Regions from separate parts of the Streptococcus halitosis genome, predicted to be linked through region 2. Evidence: riboswitches for the same ligand, from Rfam matches in the RefSeq annotation. Region 2 holds a riboswitch; the other holds the start of a gene.
What was found. A riboswitch is a leader RNA that binds a small molecule or an ion and turns the genes downstream of it on or off. The one in region 2 is predicted to bind FMN.
Positions count from the first base shown of each region.

Region 1: it holds a riboswitch for FMN, as region 2 does, so the genes downstream of both, ribD (bifunctional diaminohydroxyphosphoribosylaminopyrimidine deaminase/5-amino-6-(5-phosphoribosylamino)uracil reductase RibD) here and DB729_RS06945 (ECF transporter S component) in region 2, are expected to answer to the same signal.

Region 1 is NZ_QEMY02000001.1:545,178-549,603, reverse strand. It holds gene DB729_RS02760 (bifunctional 3,4-dihydroxy-2-butanone-4-phosphate synthase/GTP cyclohydrolase II) at 1-892, opposite strand, end outside; gene ribE (riboflavin synthase) at 912-1,547, opposite strand; gene ribD (bifunctional diaminohydroxyphosphoribosylaminopyrimidine deaminase/5-amino-6-(5-phosphoribosylamino)uracil reductase RibD) at 1,532-2,632, opposite strand; FMN riboswitch at 2,765-2,879, opposite strand; gene ruvA (Holliday junction branch migration protein RuvA) at 3,036-3,629, shown strand; gene DB729_RS02740 (DNA-3-methyladenine glycosylase I) at 3,639-4,205, shown strand; gene DB729_RS02735 (SemiSWEET family transporter) at 4,285-4,426, opposite strand, start outside.
Region 2 is NZ_QEMY02000002.1:85,627-90,052, forward strand. It holds gene pheS (phenylalanine--tRNA ligase subunit alpha) at 1-237, opposite strand, end outside; gene DB729_RS06940 (phosphatase PAP2 family protein) at 511-1,161, opposite strand; gene DB729_RS06945 (ECF transporter S component) at 1,151-1,714, opposite strand; FMN riboswitch at 1,868-2,085, opposite strand; gene DB729_RS06950 (tRNA (cytidine(34)-2'-O)-methyltransferase) at 2,126-2,629, opposite strand; gene trkA (Trk system potassium transporter TrkA) at 3,031-4,380, shown strand; gene DB729_RS06965 (TrkH family potassium uptake protein) at 4,384-4,426, shown strand, end outside.

The DNA of each region.
Region 1 (4,426 bases), on a different contig from region 2:
TTCCTCGTCCCTCCTGTCGCAAGTAAAGTAAGACACCCGAACCATTCTCAGCAATCATTTTCATAGCTTTATCAAATTGCTGTCCACAATCGCACCGTAAAGAGCCTAAAACATCTCCTGTTAAACATTCAGAGTGGACCCGACATAATACATTGGTTCCATCCTCTATATTTCCCATAATAAGAGCAAGGTGATGTTCCCCGTTTAGTTTATCTATATAGCTAATTGCTTTAAAATTACCGTATCTAGTAGGCATATTGACAGTTGAAACTCGTTCTACCAGCTGATCATATACTTTTCTATATTCTTGTAATTCTTTGATGGTAATTAGTGGAATGTTGTGTTTCTTAGAAAACTGAATTAAATCATCTGTTCTCATCATTTTGCCATCATGATTCATTATTTCACAACATAGGCCACAATCTTTTAGTCCTGCTAATTTTAATAGATCAACAGTTGCTTCTGTGTGTCCATTTCTTTCTAGAACACCACCGTTTTTCGCAATTAAAGGAAACATGTGTCCTGGCCTGCGAAAATCAGAGGGGCTTATATCTTCGGTGACACACATACGTGCGGTCAATCCTCTTTCCTCGGCAGAAATACCTGTGGTCGTTTCCTTATAATCAATTGAAACTGTAAAAGCAGTCTTATGATTATCTGTATTGTTTTCAACCATGGGTGAAAGCATTAATTGATTAGCTAAACTTTCGCTCATAGGCATACAAATTAATCCTTTGGCATAAGTAGCCATGAAATTAACATTTTCTGTTGTAGCTGCTTGTGCGGAACAAATTAAGTCTCCTTCGTTTTCTCTATCCTTGTCGTCTATAACAAGAACAAGTCGTCCCTTCTGCAATGCTTCTAATGCTTCTTGTATTTTTCGATATTCCATTGACTAATCATCCTTTCTGCTAAAATCCATTTTGATATAATAGTTCCTTAGATATCTCTGATTTCAGAGAGTTATCCATCAGTTTTTGCACATATTTGCCTAAGATATCATTTTCAAGATTTACTGTACTCCCGACTTGTTTACTCTTAAGAATGGTTTGTGCCAAAGTATGAGGGATAACAGATACTGAAAAGTTTAGTTTGGAGACTTTAGCGACAGTCAGACTAATGCCGTCAATTGTAATAGATCCTTTTTCAACTATTAAATCTAAAATTTCTTTTTGTGTGTTGATTTGATACCATACAGCATTATCATCTTTTTTTATTGACGAGATTTTTCCTGTACCATCAATGTGTCCTGTAACGACGTGACCTCCAAGTCGACCGTTGACAGATAAGGCTCTTTCTAGATTTACCTCACTTCCATATTTTAATAGTGTAAGAGTTGTTCGGCTCCATGTTTCATTCATTACATCAACTGTAAAGGATTGATGATTGAAATGAGTAACTGTAAGACAGATACCATTTACTGCTATACTATCGCCTAAATGGATATCCGTTAATACTTTTGAGGCTTTAATTGATAGTTTGCAATTACGAGAGTCTTTCTGTATTCTTTCAACTTTTCCGATTTCTTCAATTATTCCTGTGAACATGGATAAATCACCTCACTTTCTATGAGATAGTCATCTCCTATTTGAGAAAAAGCATAAGGCTTCAAGCTAATAGCGTCATTTGGCAAAGAAATACCTTCACCTCCGACAGGAAACTTGGCACTGCCTCCAAAAATTTTTGGTGCAATATATATTTTCAGCTCATCAACAATTTGTTGTTCCAAAGCACTCCAATTCATTAGACTGCCCCCTTCTAGAAGTAGGCTATCAATCTGCATATTTCCTAGATGTTGCATTAAACTTGATAAGTCTATATGATTGCCTTTTTTCTTTATGGGAAGTATTTCACAGCCATGATTTTGATATAGCTTCATTTTATTTTTGTCTTCAGAGGAAGTGGCAATGTAAGTTTTAATATCATTTGCTGTTTTTACGATTTTAGAGGTAAGAGGAGTTCGTAAATGTGTATCGCATATGATACGGATAGGATTTTTCCCTTCCTCCAATCTACATGTCAACAAAGGATCGTCTTGAATAACAGTATTGACTCCCACCATAATCGCACTAACATGGTGTCGTAACTGATGTACATGCTTTCTTGCCTCTTCTCCAGTAATCCATTTGGATTGATTTGTTTTAGTGGCTATTTTTCCATCCATTGTCATTGCATATTTCATAAAAACATAGGGTACATGCTGGGTAATATACTTTCTAAAACTTTTTATTAAGTTAAGACACTCATTTTCTAAAACTCCAACAGTAACTTGAAGATTATTTTCCTCAAGTATCTTTACTCCTTTTCCAGATACAATAGGGTTACAGTCTAGGCTTCCAATGACTACTCTTGTAATACCACTATCGATTATAGCGTCTATACAAGGAGGTGTTTTCCCGAAGTGACAACAGGGTTCAAGTGTTACATAAAGCGTTGCTCCGACAGGGGATTCTCTACAGTTTTTTAGAGCATTTCTCTCAGCATGTGGGCCACCAAAAAACTCATGATAACCTTGTCCGATAATGTGATTATCTTTTACAATAACTGCGCCAACCATAGGATTGGGATTGACGTAACCAGCTCCTTTTTGTGCCAATTTTATTGCTAATTTCATATATTTTGAGTCGCTCATCTCACTACCTCCAAAAAAAATACCTTGAATAGGGGACTATTCAAGGCATACAAAAGAAAACTTATGCGATTAACAAAAATGCTCTGAAATGACAAGTAATCATTTCAGAGCACGCAAAAAGCACAAATATACTTTTATCTTCTTTCATCCAGACTATACTGTCGGCTTTGGAATTTCACCAAATCATGCCTTTCGGCTCGTGGGCTATACCACCGGTAGGGAATTTCACCCTGCCCTGAAGATAGTTATTCAATTACAGGTGATTATAGTACTTAATTTTCAATATGTCAATAGATAAGCATAAATTATTTTTGATATACTGTATTTGTGATAGTCGATTCTCACTCCTCGGATAAAGAAAATATGATATACTAGATAAACGAAATAAGAGAAAAGGAAAACTATGTACGAATATTTAAAAGGAATCATTACCAAAATTACTGCCAAATACATTGTTCTTGAAACCAACGGTATCGGTTATATCCTGCATGTAGCCAATCCCTATGCTTACTCGGGACAGGTCAATCAAGAATCTCAAATTTATGTGCATCAGGTTGTGCGTGAGGACGCCCATCTACTTTATGGATTTCGCTCAGAAGATGAGAAAAAGCTCTTTCTCAGTCTGATTTCGGTATCTGGGATTGGGCCTGTGTCAGCTCTTGCTATTATCGCTGCTGATGACAATGTTGGCTTGGTTCAAGCCATCGAAAGCAAGAACATCACCTACTTGACCAAGTTTCCTAAAATTGGCAAGAAAACAGCCCAGCAGATGGTGCTGGACTTGGAAGGCAAGGTAGTTGTGGCTAGTGATGACCTTCCTGCTAAGGTGGCAGTGCAAGCAAGCATTGAAAACCAAGAACTGGAAGAAGCCATGGAAGCCATGTTGGCACTGGGCTACAAGGCGACCGAGCTTAAGAAAATCAAGAAATTCTTTGAAGGGACGACGGATACAGCAGAGAACTATATCAAGTCGGCCCTTAAAATGTTGGTGAAATAGGAGAATAATATGACAAAACGCTGTTCGTGGGTTAAGATGACCAATCCGCTCTACATCGCCTACCACGACCAGGAGTGGGGGCAGCCCCTCCATGATGACCAAGCATTGTTTGAGTTGTTGTGTATGGAAACCTATCAGGCAGGCCTGTCTTGGGAAACGGTACTAAACAAACGCCAAGGATTCCGAGAAGCATTTCATGGCTATCAAATTCAAGCGGTCGCGGAAATGACAGATGGGGAGTTGGAAGCCTTGTTAGAGAATCCAGCCATCATCCGAAATCGTGCCAAGCTCTTTGCGACACGTGCCAACGCCCAAGCATTTTTACAAATCCAGAAAACCTTTGGCTCTTTTGACGCTTATCTCTGGTCCTTTGTTGAGGGGAAAACGATCGTGAATGATGTTCCTGACTATCACCTAGCACCTGCTAAAACAGCCTTGTCTGAAAAATTATCTCAAGATCTCAAAAAACGAGGCTTCAAGTTCACAGGTCCTGTTGCAGTCTTGTCATTTCTACAAGCTGCAGGTTTGATTGACGACCACGAAAATGATTGTGAGTGGAAAAGCAGAAATAAGTGAGTGCAGTCGTCTAACTATCTGAGAAAATAGAAAAAGCTGAGAAATTTATTTCAGCTTTTTGATTATATGCTAGTAATTTTTATAGTGCAGTAAGAAATGTCAGTCCACCTAAGACAACGCCAGCTGAGTTTGGAATAATTAGTATCCAATCCTTCTTAGGTTCTTTTGTCCATCCGTAAATAACCCAAATTAAACAAGATACTGCTGCGGATAAAGGCTGG
Region 2 (4,426 bases):
TTCTTCAAAGGCCGCTGTCAAGACATCACGCGCTTCATTGACGTGTTTCCCGATGACAGGGCGCATTTCAGCCGATACATCCTTCATCCCTTTGAGAATTTCAGTAAGCGACCCTTTTTTACCAAGGACAGAGACACGCAAGTCTTGCATCTCTTTTTCATTTTCAGCAGTAATCTGCTTCAAGCTAGCCAGTGTTTCTTCGCGAAGCGCTTTTAATTGTTCTTCAATAGTTGACATAATTCCTCCATCAGTCACTTATCAGATAAAAAGAAAACCACATGCCAAAAACTCCACTCGGAGCGTTGACACGCGGTACCATCCGTTTTCATCTGACAAGTCAGACCTTCATTTCTAAATCCATGCGCAAGTGAATTCACCCAGCTTTCATATAGAGAGCTTGCAGTCACGGCTCTCCTCCCTGATATACTTCCCTTGAGTTACTAGTCTTGCGGATTCCTATTCAATTACTACTTAGTTTATCAGATTTTTACCATTCTTGCAAGACCTATCTCACTTCTGCTTGCCTTTAAATCGCCATTGGAAGCGAAGCTTGTCATAGAAAGGAAATTCGATAAACAAGACTCCCAAGCCCACACAGAAACTGGCAAGAACATCTGATGGGTAGTGAACTCCCAGATAGACCCGAGATAGCAACACACTGACTAGGTAGAAGCCAAGGACGATTTGCACGATTTTTCTCCAAACCGGATCTTTAATCCGTTGACTGAGAATGACAATCAGAGTCCCTACCATCAGAGTCACTGCCAGAGAATGGCCACTTGGAAAAGAAAATCCCTTCTCCTCTACCAAGTGTAAAATAGCTGGCCGTGGGCGCTGGTAGATATTTTTAAAGGACACGATTAAAAGACCAGCTATTGCTAGATTTCCCGCCATGAAGAAGCTTTCTAACTTCCACTGCTTACGATAAAAGATAAAGGCTGCGATGGCAACCCAGGTGATAATCACCGGGATATCAATCAAATGCGTAAGGGCACGGAACAGAACTGTCAAATAATTTGGCAAGTCTCCACGAAGGGCAGTCTGAATCGGTTGATCAAAACCGACCAACGTTTCAGGATAGAATTTAACCATATAGCCAAGAAGGACGAAAAGTAAAAGGGCAAAACTGCCCTTCATTAAAAATGTTTGTTTATCTCTCATAATATTTTAAGGTTGGTTTTAAGAGGACATACAGCAACCAGAATGAAACGGCAAAGATTACACCCTCAATCAAGTTAAAAGGTAAAACCATGGTCATTAGGTAGTTGGAAAGTCCCAAAATTTTTCCAATATCAAAGTTGGCAAACTGCGCGTACAAAGGAACCGCATAAACATAGTTGAGAACCAACATAGCAGCAGTCAATCCAATAGTTCCCGCTAGAGATGCTAGTAGGAAACGAAGAGTGCTACGTTCCTTTTTCCAAATCAAACCAAAGGCGATAACAAAAACTCCCAAGGCTACGATATTCATTGGCAAACCAATGTAGGTATTCACGCCCTGGCTATTCAGAAGCAACTTCAAGAGTGAGCGAAGCAAGAGGATTCCTAGTGCAGCTGGCAAATCCATCACCACCAAGCCCACAAGGACTGGCAAGATACTAAACTCGATCTTGAGGAAGGCCGCCGCTGGCAAGAGCGGAAAGTCAAAGTACATCAGCACAAATGAAATGGCTGATAAAATCGCAATGGTCGAAAGTCGACGTGTGTTTGTCATAACAGGTTCCTCCAATTTTCTATAAAATCAGAAGAAGTTGGAAAGGATCCCTCTATCTATTCTCACTTTTTATATCCCAAAAGCTCCCTCTCACTCTTTTGAGCAAGCGGTTGCAATTCATCTATAAACTCATCAGAACAGACAAAGCTATTCTTTCGTCTTCTCCCATCCAGACTATACTGTCGGTTGTGGAATCGCACCACATCAGCTTGCGCTCGCGGACTTCTTTAACTAAGATATTTTGGATTAATCTAGGCGTCGCAGTCGAAGATAATACTTGAGTATATCGAGACAAGACAACGAAGAGTAAGCCAAAATAGCTAGTTAAAGTCACCGCCGGTCGGGAATCTCACCCAGCCCTGAAGACCCTTTAATCATAACAAAAAACGCTTGCAAGTGCAAGCATTTTGATTATTTCAATTTATCTGCTTCATAGGTGTGAACAAGATCAAGACCTGCAAAATTCTGCTGGCGAAGAGCCTCATATACAATCATGCAGACGGTATTCGAAACATTGAGACTGCGGACGTGTTCATCGTTCATAGGAATACGGAGTGCTTTCTCAGGATGTTCTCGCATAAAGTCCTCAGGCAAGCCCTTGTCTTCACGTCCAAAGAGAAAATAATGGTCCTCGTCAGTCGATAAATCTACCTCAGAATACACCTTCTCAGCAAATTTCGAAATCAGATAGAGTTTTCCCTTCATCTGAGACATGAAATCTTCCAAGCTGTCATAAAAATAAATATCTAACTTATCCCAATAATCTAATCCAGCTCGCTTCATCTTGCGATCATCAATAGGAAATCCCATCGGTTTGATGATGTGAAGGGGAGAATTGGTCGCAGCGCAAGTACGCGCAATGTTACCTGTATTTTGTGGAATCTGAGGTTCAAATAAAACAATGTGATTTGTCATAATTGGCTTCCTTTTATCATTGCAAAAAAATAGCCACACTGCCCGGAGTCAAGCTCAGCAAACAGCGTGGTTAAGGCGTCGTTAACTTACCTCACAACAGGTTTGAAGTAAATCAGCGAAACTACTTTCTTAGTATAACACTTTCAGAACCAATGTCAATAGAAATGACTTGATTTTTTTATTTTTTTGATAATATTTCCATACTTAGTCATTCTTTTTCTGAGAAAGGATATTAAATGAGCGAAATCATTTCATATGATAGACATTTCTATGAAAGGTGACCGATTTTATCTTTAAACACTTAAAAAAAGGCTTTTCTTATCCTCTAAAATGCCTTGGCAAGTGCATTTTTTGCGAAAAAAGGGTATGATAGTTACATCATGAAAAAGTAGGGTTTTTATATGAAAATTGTCCTTGTTGGTGGAGGGAAAGTCGGTTTCGCCCTCTGTCGTTCACTGGTTGCAGAAAAACACGACGTTGTCCTCATCGAACAAGATGAGGCTGTTCTCAATCATATTGTCAGTCGCTTTGATATCATGGGACTCCTTGGAAATGGAGCAGACTTTGCTATCTTAGAGCAAGCCGGCGTTCAAGAGTGTGATATCTTTATCGCTCTAACGGAACACGATGAAGTGAATATGATTTCAGCAGTACTTGCTAAAAAAATGGGCGCTAAAGAGACTATCGTTCGAGTGCGAAATCCTGAATACTCCAATACCTATTTCAAAGAGAAAAATATTCTTGGATTCTCACTTATCGTTAACCCAGAACTCCTAGCCGCCCGTGCTATCTCAAATATCATTGATTTTCCGAATGCACTCTCAGTTGAGCGGTTCTCAGGGGGAAGGGTCAACCTGATGGAGTTTGTTGTCAAAGATTCCAGTGGTCTCTGTCAAATGCCAATCTCAGATTTTCGTAAAAAATTTGGCAATATCATTGTCTGCGCTATGGAACGAGACCATCAACTTATGATTCCGAGCGGTGATATCACCATTCAGGATAGAGATAGAATTTTTGTTACTGGGAATCGTGTGGATATGATGCTTTTCCATAACTATTTCAAATCACGTACAGTGAAAAGCTTGCTCATCGTTGGTGCTGGAAAAATTGCTTATTACCTACTTGACATTTTAAAAGATAGCCGTATTGACACTAAAGTTATCGAGATTAATCCTGAGAGAGCTCGTCTCTTCAGTGAAAAATTTCCAAATCTCTATATCGTACAGGGAGATGGAACTGCCAAAGATATCTTGCTTGAGGAAAGTGCCCCCAACTATGATGCAGTTGCAACTTTGACTGGGGTTGATGAGGAAAACATCATTACCTCTATGTTCTTAGACCGTGTTGGTGTCCATAAGAATATCACCAAGGTGAATCGAACTAGCCTTTTAGAGATTATCCATGCACCTGATTTTTCAAGTATCATCACACCAAAAAGCATCGCAGTGGATACCATTATGCACTTTATCCGTGGTCGAGTGAACGCTCAGTACTCAGACCTTCAAGCCATGCACCATCTAGCAAACGGTCAAATTGAAACTCTTCAATTCCAAATCAAGGAAGCTAATAAAATGACTGCCAAACCTCTTTCACAGTTGAAATTGAAAAAAGGGGTTCTCATCGCAGCCATTATCCGAAAAGGAAAAACAATCTTCCCTACTGGAGAGGATAGACTTGAGGTAGGAGATCAGTTACTCGTGACGACCTTATTGACAAATATCACCAAGATTTATGATCTGATTGAGAGGTAAAAGATGAATAAAAGTATGATTCGTTACCTCCTCTCAAAACTTCTCT